DNA from 2 places in the Streptomyces sp. NPDC031418 genome. Region 2 is predicted to be linked to the other one. Evidence: riboswitches for the same ligand, from Rfam matches in the RefSeq annotation. Region 2 holds a riboswitch; the other holds the start of a gene.
The links. A riboswitch is a leader RNA that binds a small molecule or an ion and turns the genes downstream of it on or off. The one in region 2 is predicted to bind glycine.
Positions count from the first base shown of each region.

Region 1: it holds a riboswitch for glycine, as region 2 does, so the genes downstream of both, gcvT (glycine cleavage system aminomethyltransferase GcvT) here and gcvP (aminomethyl-transferring glycine dehydrogenase) in region 2, are expected to answer to the same signal.

Region 1 is NZ_JBVIJC010000001.1:176,474-184,660, reverse strand. It holds gene ACZ5CZ_RS00815 (enhanced serine sensitivity protein SseB) at 1-517, opposite strand, end outside; gene ACZ5CZ_RS00810 (AAA family ATPase) at 1,247-1,852, opposite strand; glycine riboswitch at 2,048-2,145, shown strand; glycine riboswitch at 2,146-2,258, shown strand; gene gcvT (glycine cleavage system aminomethyltransferase GcvT) at 2,302-3,420, shown strand; gene gcvH (glycine cleavage system protein GcvH) at 3,538-3,915, shown strand; gene glyA (serine hydroxymethyltransferase) at 3,930-5,195, shown strand; gene ACZ5CZ_RS00790 (L-serine ammonia-lyase) at 5,308-6,675, shown strand; gene ACZ5CZ_RS00785 (hypothetical protein) at 7,153-8,187, shown strand, end outside.
Region 2 is NZ_JBVIJC010000012.1:305,543-313,729, forward strand. It holds gene modA (molybdate ABC transporter substrate-binding protein) at 1-424, shown strand, start outside; gene ACZ5CZ_RS20475 (ABC transporter permease) at 421-1,290, shown strand; gene ACZ5CZ_RS20480 (ABC transporter ATP-binding protein) at 1,287-2,609, shown strand; gene ACZ5CZ_RS20485 (TOBE domain-containing protein) at 2,636-3,055, shown strand; gene gcvP (aminomethyl-transferring glycine dehydrogenase) at 3,123-6,008, opposite strand; glycine riboswitch at 6,175-6,269, opposite strand; gene ACZ5CZ_RS20495 (PRC-barrel domain-containing protein) at 6,389-6,760, shown strand; partial or broken gene ACZ5CZ_RS20500 (DNA polymerase IV) at 6,682-8,187, opposite strand, start outside.

The DNA.
Region 1 (8,187 bases), on a different contig from region 2:
CCACCGGGTCGTCCTGCCAGTCGGGTTCGAAGAGCCGGACCCGGCCGCCGGCGGCGGGGCCGTCGAGCGGGGTACGGCCGCTGCGGCACAGCTCGGCCACCGCCTGCGGCGGCAGCGGGATGCCGACCACCCCGTCGGGGTTCACCACGATGCCGACCTGCGGGGGCAGTCCGCGGGCGAACTCCACGGCGGGGGCGATGGTGTACCCCATGTGGGAGCCGACGACCTGGCGGAACTGTTCCTCCGAGCTGAACACCGGGACGTACACCTGGCCCGCGATCTCGGTCGTGGGCAGATCCAGCGGGCCGCTGTCCGGGCCGCCGCCGGAGGGCAGCGGGATCCACAGGAAGCTGCGGCCGAGCACCTCCACGATCCGGCCGGCCGCCGCGGGGATCCCGAGGGAGGCCGACAGCACCTCCTCGAGTTCGTTGCCGGGCCAACCGCCGTGCGGGTGGGGGTGCGCCTGAGCCGGGAAGCCCGCGGGAATGTCCGCGGGCAGATCCGCCGGGAAGTCCATCTGCCTACCGCCTGCTGGGAACCACTGCTGTGTGCATGAAGGCTAGCGGGTACACCACCCCCGGCCGTCCGCCCGGCGCCAGCCGGTGAAGGGTACGCGGGGCGGTTGCATGCCCCCCCCCCAGCCGGGCCGGCGCCAGCCGGTGAAGGCTGAGCCGGGAGCGCGCCCGCAGCCGTCCGGGCCGGCATCGAGCGGTGAAGGCCAAGCAGCACACGGCACCCGCAGCCGTCCGACCCGGCGCCAGCCAGTGAAGGACAAGCAGGGTGCCCGCCCGCAGCCGCCCGGTCCAGCGTCAGCCGGTGCAGGCCACGCGACGCACGGCGCCCCCAGCCGTCCAGCCCGGCCCAACCGGCAAAGGCCAAGCGGCGCGGATGCGTGCCCGCGGCTATCCGGCCCGGCCCCCGCCCGCGAAGACCAACCACGACCGTGCGCGTCCGCCCCCATCCGGCCCGGCGCCAGCCGGTGAAGCCCACGCGCGGGTGCCCGCCCGCAGCCGCCCGGTCCAGCGTCAGCCGGTGAAGGCCACGCGACGCACGGCGCCCCCAGCCGTCCAGCCCGGCCCAACCGGCAAAGGCCACGCGGCGCGGGTGCGTGCCCGCGGCCATCCGGCCCGGCCCCCGCCCGCGAAGACCAACCACGACCGTGCGCGTCCGCCCCCATCCGGCCCGACGCCAGCCGGTGAAGCCCACGCGCGGGTGCCCGCCCGCAGCCGCCCGGTCCGGCGCCAGGTCAGGGGGTGAAGGAGAGGGTGTGCAGGGTGTTTGCCGCGGGGCGGTCCAGGAGGAGGGCTGTGGTGCAGCCGGTGGGGAGCTGGCCGCGTTCGATCGCGTCGAGCAGGCGGGCCGTCGTGCGGCGGTGACGGCGGAAGGCGTAGCGGGAGACGCCCCGGCCGCGCTCGCGCTGGCCCGCGCGGGCCGTCGCGGGGTCGACGTCGAGCAGCAGCAGATGCAGGGTGCCGCCGCGGCGGCGGGCCTCCCGGGCGAGCCAGCTCCGCACCCAGGCCTGGGTGCCGCAGTCGTGCACGACGACGCCCTCGCCGGTGCGCAGGGCGCGGCGCAGCGCCGCGTAGTGGGCGAGGCGGACCAGGGGGCGGTAGAGGGCGTAGGGGAGGCCGCGGGGCAGCCGGGCGGCGAAGCGGTCGCGGGTGTCCTGCGAGTCGATGCGGCGGCCGGTGACCGTGCGGTGCATGAGGGTGGACTTGCCGCTGCCGGGCAGGCCGGTGAGCACCACCACGTCACGGGGTCCGAAGAGCAGGGTGCGCGGGGTGCGGCCGGCGCGGTCGCGCAGATCGCGCACGGCGCGGATGGTGGCGCTGGTCCGCTGCCGCGGCACCATGACGCCGGTGGCGTACGCGGGGGTCCTGTTCACCGTGATCGTCCTCCCCTGTCGACTCGGTCAACTTCTTTCCCGTCGACCGTAAAGAGAAGGTAATAGGCGGTGGTGGCGGGCGGGTCCGGGTGCTGCCACAGGTCGGTTACAAAAGCGGCCGCGCCGTGCAATGATGTGCGCGCCAACTGCATACCGGCCGCTTGAATCCGCGCGGGAGAGTCCCCAGCCGTCGCCGCTGGGGCGCCGAAGGAGCAAGTCCCTCCCTTGAATCTCTCAGGCCCCGTTACCGCGCGGGCGAGGCACATCTGAAAAGCGGGCCGCTGTGTCAGTGGCTCCACCCAAGGTGCAAGCCCTGATCGTCCCGGTGGCGGTCGTGGCGAACCTCTCAGGTTCCGATGACAGATGGGGAGGAACGTTCCTCGCCCCGTCCGTGTGCCCTGGGAGACGACCGACCGATGAGCAGCACTGAACTCCGTCACACCGCGCTGGATGCCGTGCATCGCGCGCTCGGTGCGACGATGACCGACTTCGCCGGCTGGGACATGCCCCTGCGCTACGGCTCCGAGCGCGACGAGCACCTCGCCGTACGCACCAAGGCCGGCCTCTTCGACCTCTCCCACATGGGCGAGATCACCGTGACCGGCCCGCAGGCGGCCGCCCTGCTGAACTTCGCCCTGGTCGGCAACATCGCCTCCGTCGGCGTCGGCCGCGCCCGCTACACCATGATCTGCCAGGCCGACGGCGGCATCCTGGACGACCTGATCGTCTACCGGCTCGCCGAGACCGAGTACATGGTCGTGGCCAACGCCTCCAACGCCCAGGTGGTGCTGGACGCGCTGACCGAGCGGGCCGCCGGGTTCGACGCCGAGGTGCGCGACGACCGGGACGCCTACGCGCTGATCGCCGTCCAGGGCCCGGAGTCCCCCGGCATCCTGACGTCGCTGACCGACGCCGACCTCGACGGCCTGAAGTACTACGCCGGCCTGCCCGGCACCGTCGCCGGCGTCCCCGCCCTGATCGCCCGCACCGGCTACACCGGCGAGGACGGCTTCGAGCTGTTCGTGAAGCCGGAGCACGCCGTCGAGCTGTGGCAGGCGCTGACCAAGGCGGGCGAGGGCGCCGGCCTGGTGCCGTGCGGTCTGTCCTGCCGGGACACCCTGCGCCTGGAGGCGGGCATGCCGCTGTACGGGCACGAGCTGACCACCGCCCTCACCCCCTTCGACGCCGGGCTCGGCCGGGTGGTGAAGTTCGAGAAGGAGGGTGACTTCGTCGGGCGCGAGGCGCTCACCGAGGCCGCCGCCCGCGCCGAGCAGAACCCGCCCCGGGTGCTCGTCGGCCTGGTCGCCGAGGGCCGCCGGGTGCCGCGCGCCGGATACGCCGTCGTCTCCGGCGGCGAGGTGATCGGCGAGGTCACCTCCGGCGCCCCCTCCCCCACCCTCGGCAAGCCGATCGCCATGGCCTACGTCGACGCGGCGCACGCGGCGCCGGGCACCCCGGGCGTCGGCGTGGACATCCGGGGCACCCACGAGCCGTACGAGGTCGTGGCTCTGCCCTTCTACAAGCGGCAGAAGTAGACACTGGGCCTCGGCACGTCCCCCTGACGTGACCCTGCGCACATTTCCCCGCCCGGCACCAGGTCCGGCAGTCCCCCCCTTCATCAGCACTCCCGCATGTACAGGAGAATTCAGGCCATGAGCAACCCCCAGCAGCTTCGCTACAGCAAGGAGCACGAGTGGCTGTCGGACGCCGAGGACGGCGTCTCGACGGTCGGCATCACCGAGCACGCGGCCAACGCGCTCGGCGACGTGGTCTTCGTCCAGCTCCCGGCCGTCGGTGACACCGTGACCGCGGGCGAGTCCTGCGGCGAGCTGGAGTCGACCAAGTCGGTCTCCGACCTGTACGCCCCGGTCACCGGTGAGGTCGCCGCGATCAACCAGGACGTCGTGGACGACCCGTCGCTGGTGAACTCCGCTCCCTTCGAGGGCGGCTGGCTGTTCAAGGTGCGTGTGACGGACGAGCCCGAGGCCCTCATGAGCGCCGACGAGTACACCGCCTTCACCGCCGGCTGAGGAGTCGTACCCCGATGACCGTCCTGAACACGTCCCTGCACGAGCTGGACCCGGAGATCGCCGCCGCGGTCGACGCCGAGCTGAGCCGCCAGCAGTCCACGCTGGAGATGATCGCCTCCGAGAACTTCGCGCCGCTCGCGGTGATGGAGGCGCAGGGCTCGGTGCTGACCAACAAGTACGCCGAGGGCTACCCGGGCCGGCGCTACTACGGCGGCTGCGAGCACGTCGACGTCGCCGAGCAGATCGCCATCGACCGGCTCAAGGAGCTGTTCGGCGCCGAGTACGCCAATGTGCAGCCCCACTCCGGCGCCTCCGCGAACCAGGCGGCCCTGTTCGCCCTCGCCCAGCCCGGGGACACCATCCTCGGCCTGGACCTGGCGCACGGCGGCCATCTGACCCACGGCATGCGGCTGAACTTCTCCGGCAAGCAGTTCAACGTGGTCGCCTACCACGTGGACGCCGAGACCGGCCTGGTCGACATGGCCGAGGTCGAGCGGCTCGCCAAGGAGCACCGCCCGAAGGTGATCATCGCGGGCTGGTCGGCGTACCCGCGCCGGCTGGACTTCGCCGAGTTCCGGCGGATCGCCGACGAGGTCGAGGCGTACCTGTGGGTCGACATGGCCCACTTCGCGGGCCTGGTCGCGGCCGGTCTGCACCCGAACCCGGTGGAGCACGCCGACGTCGTGACCTCGACCACCCACAAGACGCTGGGCGGCCCGCGCGGCGGCATCATCCTCGCGAAGAAGGAGTTCGCGAAGAAGCTGAACTCCTCCGTCTTCCCGGGCTTCCAGGGCGGTCCCCTGGAGCATGTGATCGCGGCGAAGGCGGTCTCCTTCAAGGTCGCCGCCTCGGCGGAGTTCAAGGAGCGCCAGCAGCGTACGGTGGAGGGTGCGCGCATCCTCGCCGAGCGCCTGACGGCCGCGGACGCCCGCGAGGCCGGGGTGAACGTCCTGTCGGGCGGCACGGACGTGCACCTGATCCTGGTCGACCTGCGCGAGTCCGAGCTGGACGGCCAGCAGGCCGAGGACCGGCTGCACGAGGTCGGCATCACGGTCAACCGCAACGCCGTCCCGAACGACCCGCGTCCCCCGATGGTCACGTCGGGTCTGCGGATCGGTACGCCGGCCCTGGCGACCCGCGGCTTCACGGCCGAGGACTTCGCCGAGGTCGCCGATGTGATCGCCGAGGCGCTGAAGCCGTCCTACGACGCCGAGGCCCTCAAGGCGCGCGTGAAGGCGCTCGCCGACAAGCACCCGCTGTACCCGGGTCTGAACAAGTAGCTCAGGCCCCCGCAGTACCCGGGTCCGGACCCACGGACCCGGCCAGGCAAGTCCCCGGTGGGGCACCCGGCGATCCCGGGGCCCCGCCACCCCTGCTTTTTGAGGAGTGACCGTGGCCATCTCGGTCTTCGACCTGTTCTCGATCGGCATCGGCCCGTCCAGCTCCCACACGGTCGGCCCGATGCGCGCGGCGCGGATGTTCGCCCGCCGGCTGCGCAACGAAGGGCTGCTGGAACAGACCGCGACCCTCCGGACGGAGCTGTACGGCTCCCTGGGCGCGACCGGGCACGGCCACGGCACCCCGAAGGCCGTCCTGCTCGGCCTGGCCGGCGACTCGCCGCGCACGGTGGACGTGGAGACGGCCGACGCGCGCGTGGACGCGATCAAGGCCGAGGGCCGGATCCGGCTCCTGGGCGAGCACGAGATCGCCTTCGACTTCGACCAGGACCTCGTGCTGCACCGGCGCAAGGCGCTGCCGTACCACGCCAACGGCATGACGCTGTGGGCGTACGACGCCTCCGGCGCGGAGCTGCTGACCAAGACGTACTACTCGGTCGGCGGCGGCTTCGTGGTCGACGAGGACGCGGTCGGCGCGGACCGGATCAAGCTGGACGACACGGTCCTGAAGTACCCCTTCCGCACGGGCGACGAGCTGCTCCGCCTCACCAAGGAGACCGGCCTGTCGATCTCCTCGCTGATGCTGGAGAACGAGCGGGCCTGGCGCACGGAGGAGGAGATCCGCGCGGGCCTGCTGGAGATCTGGCGGGTGATGCGCGCGTGCGTGCAGCGCGGCATGAGCCGCGAGGGCATCCTGCCCGGCGGGCTGAAGGTCCGCCGCCGCGCCGCCGTCTCGGCCCGCCAGCTGCGCGCCGAGGGCGACCCGCTGGCGCACGCGATGGAGTGGCTCACGCTCTACGCGATGGCCGTGAACGAGGAGAACGCGGCCGGCGGCCGGGTGGTCACCGCCCCCACCAACGGCGCGGCCGGGATCATCCCGGCGGTCCTGCACTACTACATGGACTTCGTGCCCGGCGCCGACGAGGACGGCGTGGTCCGCTTCCTGCTCGCCGCCGGCGCGATCGGCATGCTCTTCAAGGAGAACGCCTCCATCTCCGGCGCCGAGGTCGGCTGCCAGGGCGAGGTCGGCTCCGCCTGCTCCATGGCGGCCGGTGCGCTCGCCGAGGTGCTCGGCGGCTCCCCGGAGCAGGTGGAGAACGCGGCCGAGATCGGCATGGAACACAACCTGGGCCTGACCTGCGACCCGGTCGGTGGCCTGGTCCAGATCCCGTGCATCGAGCGCAACGGCATGGCCGCGGTGAAGGCGGTCACGGCCGCGAAGATGGCGATGCGCGGCGACGGCTCCCACAAGGTGTCCCTGGACAAGGTCATCAAGACCATGAAGGACACGGGCGCGGACATGTCGGTGAAGTACAAGGAGACGGCGCGCGGCGGGCTGGCGGTCAATATCATCGAGTGCTGAGACGACGGGGGCACCGGGACGGCGGGGGGCCGGAGTGACGGGCGGGGCGGGATGGCTGCGGGTGCCCGTGGGCGCGGACGCCGAGCGCTGGGTCACCCGGGTCCGCTGCCGTCGGGTCCTGTTCGTCGTGCACAACGTGACGTCCGCGACGCGTCTGCTGGACGTCCTCCCGCTGTTCGACGGCGACCTCCGGGTGCAGATGTTCGCCACCTGCACCGGCTCCTCCCCGTTCCTGGCCGGGGTGCCCGAGCTGCTGGCCCGGGCGGGGCTCCCGGTCCTGCCCTGGGAGCAGGCCCTGGCCACCCGGTTCGACCTGGCGGTCTCCGCCAGCTACGGCGGTGAACTGGGCCTGATCCAGGGCAAGTTGGCGGTCCTGTCGCACGGGGTTGGCTACAATAAAAGGCTGGCGACACCGGACACCGGACACCGGACACCGGACACCGGACACCGGACACCGGACACCGGCCGCAGGCGCCCGTGTTCGGCCTCTCGCCGGACTGGCTGCTTCACGACGGCCGGCCGCTCGCCTCGGCCACGGTCCTCTCCCACCCCGAACAGCTGGAGCGGCTGCGTGCCGCGTGTCCGCAGGCGGCGCCCACCGCGGTGCTCGCCGGGGACCCCTGCTACGACCGCATCCTCGCCGCACTCCCCCAGCGGGACCGGTTCCGCCGGGCGCTCGGGGTGGCGGAGGGCCGGCGGCTGATCGTCGTCAGCTCCACCTGGGCACCGCGCTCCCTCTTCGGCGGCCCCGCGACGGACGGCACCGGCACGCCGGGCGCGGATGATCTGCTGCCCTGGCTGCTGTCCCGGCTGGCGGCGGAGCTGCCCGCCGACGAGTACCGCACGACGGCCGTCCTGCATCCGAACATCTGGTACGGCCACGGCCCCGGACAGGTCCGCGCCTGGCTGGACACCGCACGGCGGGCCGGTCTGGACGCCGTCTCGCCGCTGGACGGCTGGCGCCAGGCGCTGATAGCCGCCGACTGCGTGCTGGGCGACCATTCGAGCGTCACCTACTACGCGGCGTCCATCGGCGTCCCGGTGCTGCTCGGGGCGTTCCCGCAGGCGGACCTCGACCCGGACTCCCCGGTGGCCGCGCTCGGTCGCACGGCTCCCCGGCTGGTGCGGCGGGGCAGTCTGCGCGACCAGATCGACCGGGCGATCGACACGCACGACCCCGGCCGGTACAAGGAGCTGGCGGAGCAGACCAGTTCCGCGCCGGGAGAGTCGGCCGCCCTGTTGCGCCGGATGTTCTACGACCTCATGGACCTCCCGGAACCCGAGGGACGCCCGGCCCTGCTGGAGCCGCTGCCGCTGCCGCCGTACACCCCCGGCCGGGTCACCGCGCCGGTCCGGGTCCTGGCCCGGACGGCCGGCCCCGACACGCCGGAGGTGACGCTCGTCCGGTACCCGGTGGCCGACGACGGGCCCGGCCCGTCGGAGGCCGTCGCGGCACGGTTCGACCTCACGCACACGGTGGTCGACGAGGAGACCCGGGAGCCCGGCCGGGTG
Region 2 (8,187 bases):
GGAGATCGCCACCCTGCCGGGCAACCCGCAGAAGGTGTCCTCCCTGAAGGACCTCACCACGTCGGGCCTGAAGGTCGTCCTGTGCGACAAGACCGTGCCGTGCGGCGCGGCCGCCCAGAAGGCCCTGGACGCCGCCAAGCTCAAGCTCACCCCGGTCTCCTACGAGCAGGACGTCAAGGCCGCCCTGACCAAGGTGGAGCTGAAGGAGGCCGACGCCGCGGTGGTGTACCAGACCGATGTGAAGGCCGCGGGTGACAAGGTGGAGGGCGTGGAGTTCCCCGAGTCCGCCCAGGCCGTCAACGAATACCCGATCGCACCGCTGAAGAACGGACAGAACGCCCAGGCCGCCAAGGCGTTCATCGCCCTCGTGCGGTCCGCCGAGGGCCAGAAGGTGCTGAGCCAGGCCGGGTTCCTCAAGCCATGACCTCGCTCGACCAGCCCGGTGCCCCGGCCGGCCCCCGCACGGGCCGGCCGTGGCGCCGCCGCGTCGGCACGGGGGGCCGACGCGGACGGCTCGCGGTGCCGCTGCCCCTGCTGCTGCCGGGTGTGCTGGCCCTGGCGTTTCTGCTGCTGCCGCTGCTCGCGCTGCTCGTGCGCGCGCCCTGGCGCAGTCTGCCGGACCAGCTGACCAGCCCCGAGGTGTGGCAGGCGCTCCAGCTGTCGCTGGTCACGGCCACCGCGGCGACCGCCGTGAGCCTGGTCCTCGGGGTGCCGCTGGCCTGGCTGCTGGCCCGTACGGAGTTCCCCGGCCGGGGTCTCGTCCGGGCCCTGGTGACGCTGCCGCTGGTGCTGCCGCCGGTGGTCGGCGGTGTCGCTCTCCTCCTCGCGCTGGGCCGCAACGGCGTCGTCGGCCAGTGGCTCGACGCCTGGTTCGGGATCACGCTGCCGTTCACCACCGCCGGCGTGGTGATCGCCGAGGCGTTCGTCGCGATGCCGTTCCTGGTCATCAGCGTCGAGGGCACCCTGCGCGCCGCCGACCCGCGCTACGAGGAGGCGGCGACCACGCTCGGGGCGTCCCGCTTCACCGCGTTCCGCCGGGTCACCCTGCCGCTGATCGCCCCCGGCATCGCCGCCGGCGCGGTGCTCGCCTGGGCGCGGGCGCTGGGCGAGTTCGGCGCGACGATCACGTTCGCGGGCAACTTCCCCGGCCGTACCCAGACCATGCCCCTGGCGGTCTACCTCGCCCTTCAGAACGACCCCGAGGCCGCCATCTCGCTCAGCCTGGTCCTGCTGGCGGTGTCGATCGCCGTCCTGGCCGGCCTCCGGGACCGCTGGATGACAACACCATGACCAACCCGCACACCCCCGGCCTCCCCACGGACGGCGCCGCACCCCACCGACCCGCACCGGCACCCGCCGACGGCGCCGCACCCGGCGACGGCGCTGCACGCCACCACATCCCACCCGCACCCGCCGACGGCGCCGCACCCCCACAAGGGCCACCCGCACCCGCCGACGAACGCCGCACGCGTGGTGCGGGTGGGAACCTCAACCCGGCCGAAGGCCGGGCCACCCCCACGCCGCAGCCGCCGCACGCGCACCCCCACCCGCACGCGACCCCCACCACCCCACCCGCCCTCGACGCCCACCTCCTCGTCGACCGCACGACCTTCCGCCTGGACATCCCCCTCACCGCCGCCCCCGGCGAAGTCCTCGCCCTCCTCGGCCCCAACGGCGCCGGCAAGACCACCGCCCTGCGCGCCCTGGCCGGCCTCATCCCCCTCACCGGCGGCCATCTGCACCTCGACGGCACCCCCCTGCACCACACTCCCCCGGAGTCCCGCCCGGTCGGCGTGGTCTTCCAGGACTACCTCCTCTTCCCCCACCTCTCCGCGCTCGACAACGTCGCCTTCGGCCCCCGCTGCCAGGGCGCGTCCAAGGCGGAGGCCCGCGCCCTGGCCGCCACCTGGCTGGACCGCATGGGCCTGGCGGCCCACGCCCACGCCAAGCCCCGCCGCCTCTCCGGCGGCCAGGCCCAGCGCGTGGCCCTCGCCCGCGCCCTGGCCACCCGGCCCCGGCTGCTGCTCCTGGACGAGCCGCTGGCCGCCCTGGACGCCCGCACCCGGCTGGAGGTCCGCGCCCAGCTGCGCCGCCACCTCGCCGAGTTCGAGGCCGTCGCCGTACTGGTCACCCACGACCCGCTGGACGCCATGGTGCTCGCCGACCGGCTGGTGGTCGTGGAGCACGGCCGCGTCGTACAGGAGGGCGGCCCCACCGACATCGCCCGCCACCCGCGCACGGACTACATCGCCCAGCTGGTCGGCCTCAACCTCTACCGCGGCCGGGCGGACGGGCACACGGTACGACTGGACGCCGGGCCCTCCATCACCACCACCGAGACACTGTCCGGACCGGCCTTCGTCGCCTTCCCGCCGTCCGCCGTGACCCTCTTCCGGGACCGGCCCACGGCCTCCAGCGCCCGCAACCTGTGGCGCTGCGAGGTGGCCGGCCTGGAGACCCACGGCGACCAGATCCGCGCCGATCTGACCGGGGAACTCCCGCTCGCCGCCGACCTGACCACGGTCGCCGCCGCGGAGCTGGACCTGCACCCGGGTGCACCGGTCTGGGCGACAGTCAAAGCGACGCAGACCCACGCGTACCCGGCCTGAACCCCCACCCGCACTACCGTCGGGCCATGACTCTGAGCATCCGCAACCAGCTCCCCGGCACCATCACCGCCGTACACCCCGGCGAGGCCATGGCCACCGTGAAGCTCCGCCTGGACGGCGGCCAGGACCTCACCGCGGCGATCACCCTGGAGGCCGCCCGGGACCTCGGCCTCGCCGAGGGCACCGCGGTACGGGCGCTGGTGAAGGCCACCGAGGTGGCTCTCGCCACCGACCCGGTGGGCCGCGTGTCCATCCGCAACCAGCTGCCGGGCACCGTCACGGACCTGGCCGCCGGCGCCGCGATGGCCACCGTCAAGATCGCCATCGAGGGCGGCGAGCTGACCTCGGCCGTCACCCGCGAGTCCGTCACCGCCCTGGGCCTCGCCACCGGCTCCTCCGTCGTCGCCCTGATCAAGTCGACCGAGGTGTCCCTGGCGACGGCCTGACCCGCCCCCGGACACGGCGAGGGCCCCGCCCGGCACCAGCCGGACGGGGCCCTCGGCCTCGGCTCGCTCAGTCCTCGTACGCGTCCAGCGGCGGGCAGGAGCACACCAGGTTGCGGTCGCCGAAGGCCTGGTCGATACGGCGCACCGGCGGCCAGTACTTGTCGGCGGCCGAGACACCGGCCGGGAAGACGGCCTCCTCGCGGCTGTAGGCGTGCGCCCACTCACCGCCGAGCGCGGCGGCGGTGTGCGGGGCGCCCCGGAGCGGGTTGTCCTCCGCGGGCCACTCGCCGGAGCCCACCTTCTCGATCTCCGCGCGGATGGCGATCATCGCGTCGCAGAAACGGTCCAGCTCGGTGAGGTCCTCGGACTCGGTCGGCTCGATCATCAGGGTGCCGGCGACCGGGAACGACATGGTCGGCGCGTGGAAGCCGTAGTCGATGAGGCGCTTGGCGACATCGTCGACGCTCACACCGGTCGCCTTGGTCAGCGGCCGCAGGTCGATGATGCACTCGTGCGCGACCAGACCGCCGGGGCCGGTGTACAGCACCGGGTAGTGCGGCTCCAGGCGCTTGGCGACGTAGTTCGCCGACAGCACGGCCACCTGGGTGGCCCGCTTCAGCCCCTCGCCGCCCATCAGGCGGACGTACGCCCAGGAGATCGGCAGGATGCCCGCCGAGCCCCACGGAGCGGCCGAGATCGGACCGACCCCGGTCTCCGGGCCGGCGGCCGGCTGGAGCGGGTGGTTCGGCAGGTACGGCGCCAGGTGCGACCGTACGGCCACCGGGCCGACGCCCGGACCGCCGCCGCCGTGCGGGATGCAGAAGGTCTTGTGCAGGTTCAGGTGGGAGACGTCACCGCCGAAGTGGCCCGGCTTGGCGAGGCCGACCAGCGCGTTGAGGTTGGCGCCGTCGACGTACACCTGGCCGCCCGCCTCATGGACCTGGGCGCAGATGTCGGCGACGTGCTCCTCGAACACACCGTGCGTGGACGGGTAGGTGATCATCAGCACGGCCAGCTCGTCGCGGTGCTGCTCGATCTTGGCGCGCAGATCGTCGACGTCGATCTCGCCGTCCTCGGCGGTCTTCACGACGACGACCTTCATGCCGGCCATCACGGCGCTGGCGGCGTTCGTGCCGTGCGCCGAGGACGGGATCAGGCAGACGGTCCGCTGCTCGTCACCGTTGGCCCGGTGGTAGCCGCGCACGGCGAGCAGGCCGGCCAGCTCGCCCTGCGAACCGGCGTTCGGCTGGAGCGAGACCTTGTCGTACCCCGTCACCTCGGCGAGACGGTCCTCCAGCTCACGGATGAGCGTGAGGTAGCCCTCCGCCTGCTCGGCCGGGGCGAAGGGGTGCAGCTGGCCGAACTCGGGCCAGGTGACCGGCTCCATCTCGGTGGTCGCGTTGAGCTTCATGGTGCAGGAGCCCAGCGGGATCATGCCACGGTCGAGCGCGTAGTCGCGGTCGGCCAGCTTGCGCAGGTAGCGCAGCATCGCAGTCTCGGAGCGGTGCTGGTGGAAGACCGGGTGGGCCAGGTAGTCGTCGGTGCGCAGCAGCGCCTCGGGCAGGGCCTCGCCGGCGGCCGCGTCCAGCGCCTCGATGTCGCCCTCGACGCCGAAGGCGGAGAAGACGGCGGCGAGCTGGGCTCGGTTGGTGGTCTCGTCGCAAGCCAGGGAGACATGGTCGGCATCGACCAGACGCAGGTTGACGCCGCCCGCGCGGGCGGCGGCGACGATCTCGGCGGCCTTGCCGGGCACGCGCGCGGTGAGGGTGTCGAAGAAGGCGCCCTGGACCAGCTCGACCCCGCCGGCCGTCAGCCCGGCGGCGAGGACGGAGGCGTAGCGGTGCGTGCGCCGTGCGATGGTCCGCAGCCCCTCCGGCCCGTGGTACACGGCGTACATGCCCGCCATGACCGCGAGCAGCACCTGCGCGGTGCAGATGTTGCTGGTGGCCTTCTCCCGGCGGATGTGCTGCTCACGGGTCTGCAACGCGAGCCGGTAGGCCTTGTTCCCGTCGGCGTCGACGGACACGCCCACCAGCCGGCCCGGCAGGCTGCGGGCGAACTTCTCGCGCACGGCCATGTAGCCGGCGTGCGGGCCGCCGAAGCCCATCGGCACACCGAAGCGCTGGGTGGTGCCGACGGCGATGTCCGCGCCCAGCTCACCCGGCGAGGTCAGCAGGGTCAGGGCGAGCAGGTCGGCGGCGACGGTGACCAGCGCGCCCAGCTCGTGCGCCTGGTCGATGACCGGCTTGATGTCCCGTACGGCACCGGAGGCGCCCGGGTACTGGACCAGCACGCCGTTGATCTCGCGGGCGGCGAGGTCGGCCGGGATGCCCTCGCTGAGGTCGGCGACGACGACCTCGACGCCGGTCGGCTCGGCACGGGTCTCGATGACGGCGATCGTCTGCGGCAGCGCGTCCGCGTCGACGAGGAAGAGACCCTTCTTGTTCTTGCCCATCCGCAGCGACAGCGCCATGGCCTCGGCGGCGGCCGTGCCCTCGTCGAGGAGCGAGGCGCCGGAGGTCGGCAGGCCGGTCAGCTCCGCGACCATGGTCTGGAAGTTCAGCAGGGCCTCGAGGCGCCCCTGGGAGATCTCCGGCTGGTACGGCGTGTAGGCCGTGTACCAGGCCGGGTTCTCCATGACGTTGCGGAGGATGACGGGCGGCGTGAAGGTGCCGTAGTACCCCAGGCCGATCATCGATCCGAGCACCTGGTTGCGGTCCGCCAGGGAGCGCAGCTCGGCGAGCACCTCCGCCTCGGTGCGGGCACCCGGCAGATCGAGCGCGTCGGCGTTCTTGATCACATCCGGGACCGCGGCGGCGGTCAGCTCGTCCAGCGAGCCGTAGCCCACCTGCGCGAGCATCTTGGCCCGCGCCTCCTGGTCGGGCCCGATGTGGCGCTGCTCGAAGGGGATGCCCGCTTCGAGTGCGGAGAGCGGAATGCGATGGGCGGTCATGGCGGAGGCCTCCTGGTCTGACGCGACCTTCGAGGGCACCACGGCGCGGGTGCCCGGACGGCCTCCCCCTCTGTCATCTCAACCTGAGAGTTTCACCGGGCACGCCCGGTTTTCACCGTCGGTGAGAGCGGAAGCCGTCGACACCCGCCCTGCTTTCCAGAGTGACCTCGTCCGTGCGGTACGTGAGCCTGAGAGATTCCGGGGAGGATTTGCTCCTTCGGCGCCTCCGACGTGGTCGGAGGACTCTCCCGCACGGGGTCAGCAGCCGCTGTCAGCCTACCAGCGAGGTCAACGCCTGGGCCCTCGAGTGGCCGCCTCGTTGAATGTGCTCTTTTGTAGTGCTTACGGATGAGTTGCGACCAAGTGGAGGGAGAGGGACCGTGCAGACCGACATCGATCCGCGCAACCTGATCGGCCGCAAGGCGTTCGACCGCGATGGCACCAAGATCGGCACCATTGACGAGGTCTACCTCGACGATGCGACGGGCGTGCCCGAGTGGGCGGCCATACGCACCGGCCTGTTCTCCCGGGACGCCTTCGTCCCTCTGGAACCGAGCGAACTGGTCGACGGCTCCCTCCGGGTCCCCTTCGAGCGCGCCCTGATCAGGGACGCCCCCGACTTCGGGGTGGGCCGCCATCTCTCCCCCGAGCAGGAACTCCAGCTCTACCACCACTACGGCCTCGACACATCGCCGCACCCCCCACTTCCGGACCACGACTTCGGCAAGCTGGCGGGCACGGAGGAAACCTGACCCGCCCCACGAAGCCTTGATCCCACCCCGTCCTCGAACTCACCCGGAACCGGGCTGGACCCCGGCCGGACCTACGGGCTGCCGGGTTCCGGGGTCCGGCGCGGAGCCGGCCCGATGGCCACCGTCCGCCGCCGGGACCCCGGCGGGCGGGTCGGCGACGCCCAGCACCAGCGGCAACGGCTCCACCGCCTCCAGTGCGGCGTCCCCGACGAGGAAGGTCCGCACCCGCCCCGGCTCGGACTGCGGCGTCTCGAACCGCACGGTGACCCGCCCCACCCCGCTGCCCTGCACCCAGCCGTACCCGTACTCCGCGTGCCGCACGTCCTGCCCCGGCCGCCACAGCCGCTCCGCGGGCTCCGCGCCCCGCTCCGCCCCCTCGGTCTCCGCCTCGGCCTCGGCACCGTCCGCCTCCCCCTCTTCCTGCCGCTCGCCCTCCTCCGCGGCCCACGCCGCCTGCGCGAACAGATCCTCCTGCGTGTAGTCGGCCAGCCCCGACACGCCCACCCCGAGCAGCCGCACCCCGCCCGTGGTGTCCACCGAGTCCAGCAACCGCGCGGCCGCCTCCCGCACCACCGCCGGATCGTCCGTGGGCCCGCGCAGCGTCTCCGAGCGGGTCAGCGTCGAGAAGTCGTACCGCCGCACCTTCAGCACGATGGTCCGCCCGGACAGCCCGGCCCCGCGCAGCCGCCCCACGCACCGGTCGGCGAGCCGCCGTACCTCCAGACCGATCCGCAGGCGGTCGTGGATGTCGACGTCGTAGGTGTCCTCGACCGACACCGACTTGGCCTCGCGCTCGGCCACCACGGGCCGCTCGTCATGGGCCAGCGCCATCGCGTACAACGCCTGCCCGTGCGCCTTGCCGAGCAGCCGGACGAGTTCGTCCTCGCCCGCCTCCGCCAGCTCCTCGACGGTGGTGATCCCGGCCCGCCGCAGATGGTCTCCGGTGGCCGGCCCCACCCCCGGCAGGGTGCGCACCGGCATGGGCCCCAGCAGTTCCCGCTCGGTGCCCGGCTCGATCACCACCAGTCCGTCCGGCTTGGCCTGCTCGGAGGCGATCTTCGCGAGCATCTTGGACGCGGCGAGCCCGACCGACCCCGTGAGCCCGGTGACCGCCTTGATGTCGCTGCGCAGTCTGATCCCGGTCAGCCGCGCCGACTCCTCGTCCCAGGCCGCTCCCCCGGCCTCCAGGTCCACGAACGCCTCGTCCAGGCTCAGCGGCTCCACCAGCGGGGACAGCTCCCGCAGCAGCGCCATCACCTGCTCGCTGACCGACCGGTACAGGGAGAAGCGCGGCACCAGATACGCCGCGTTGGGCGCCAGCCGGCGCGCCTGGGCCATGGGCATCGCCGAGTGCACCCCGAGGACCCGCGCCTCGTACGACGCCGTGGCCACCACACCGCGCGGGCCGAGCCCGCCCACGACGACCG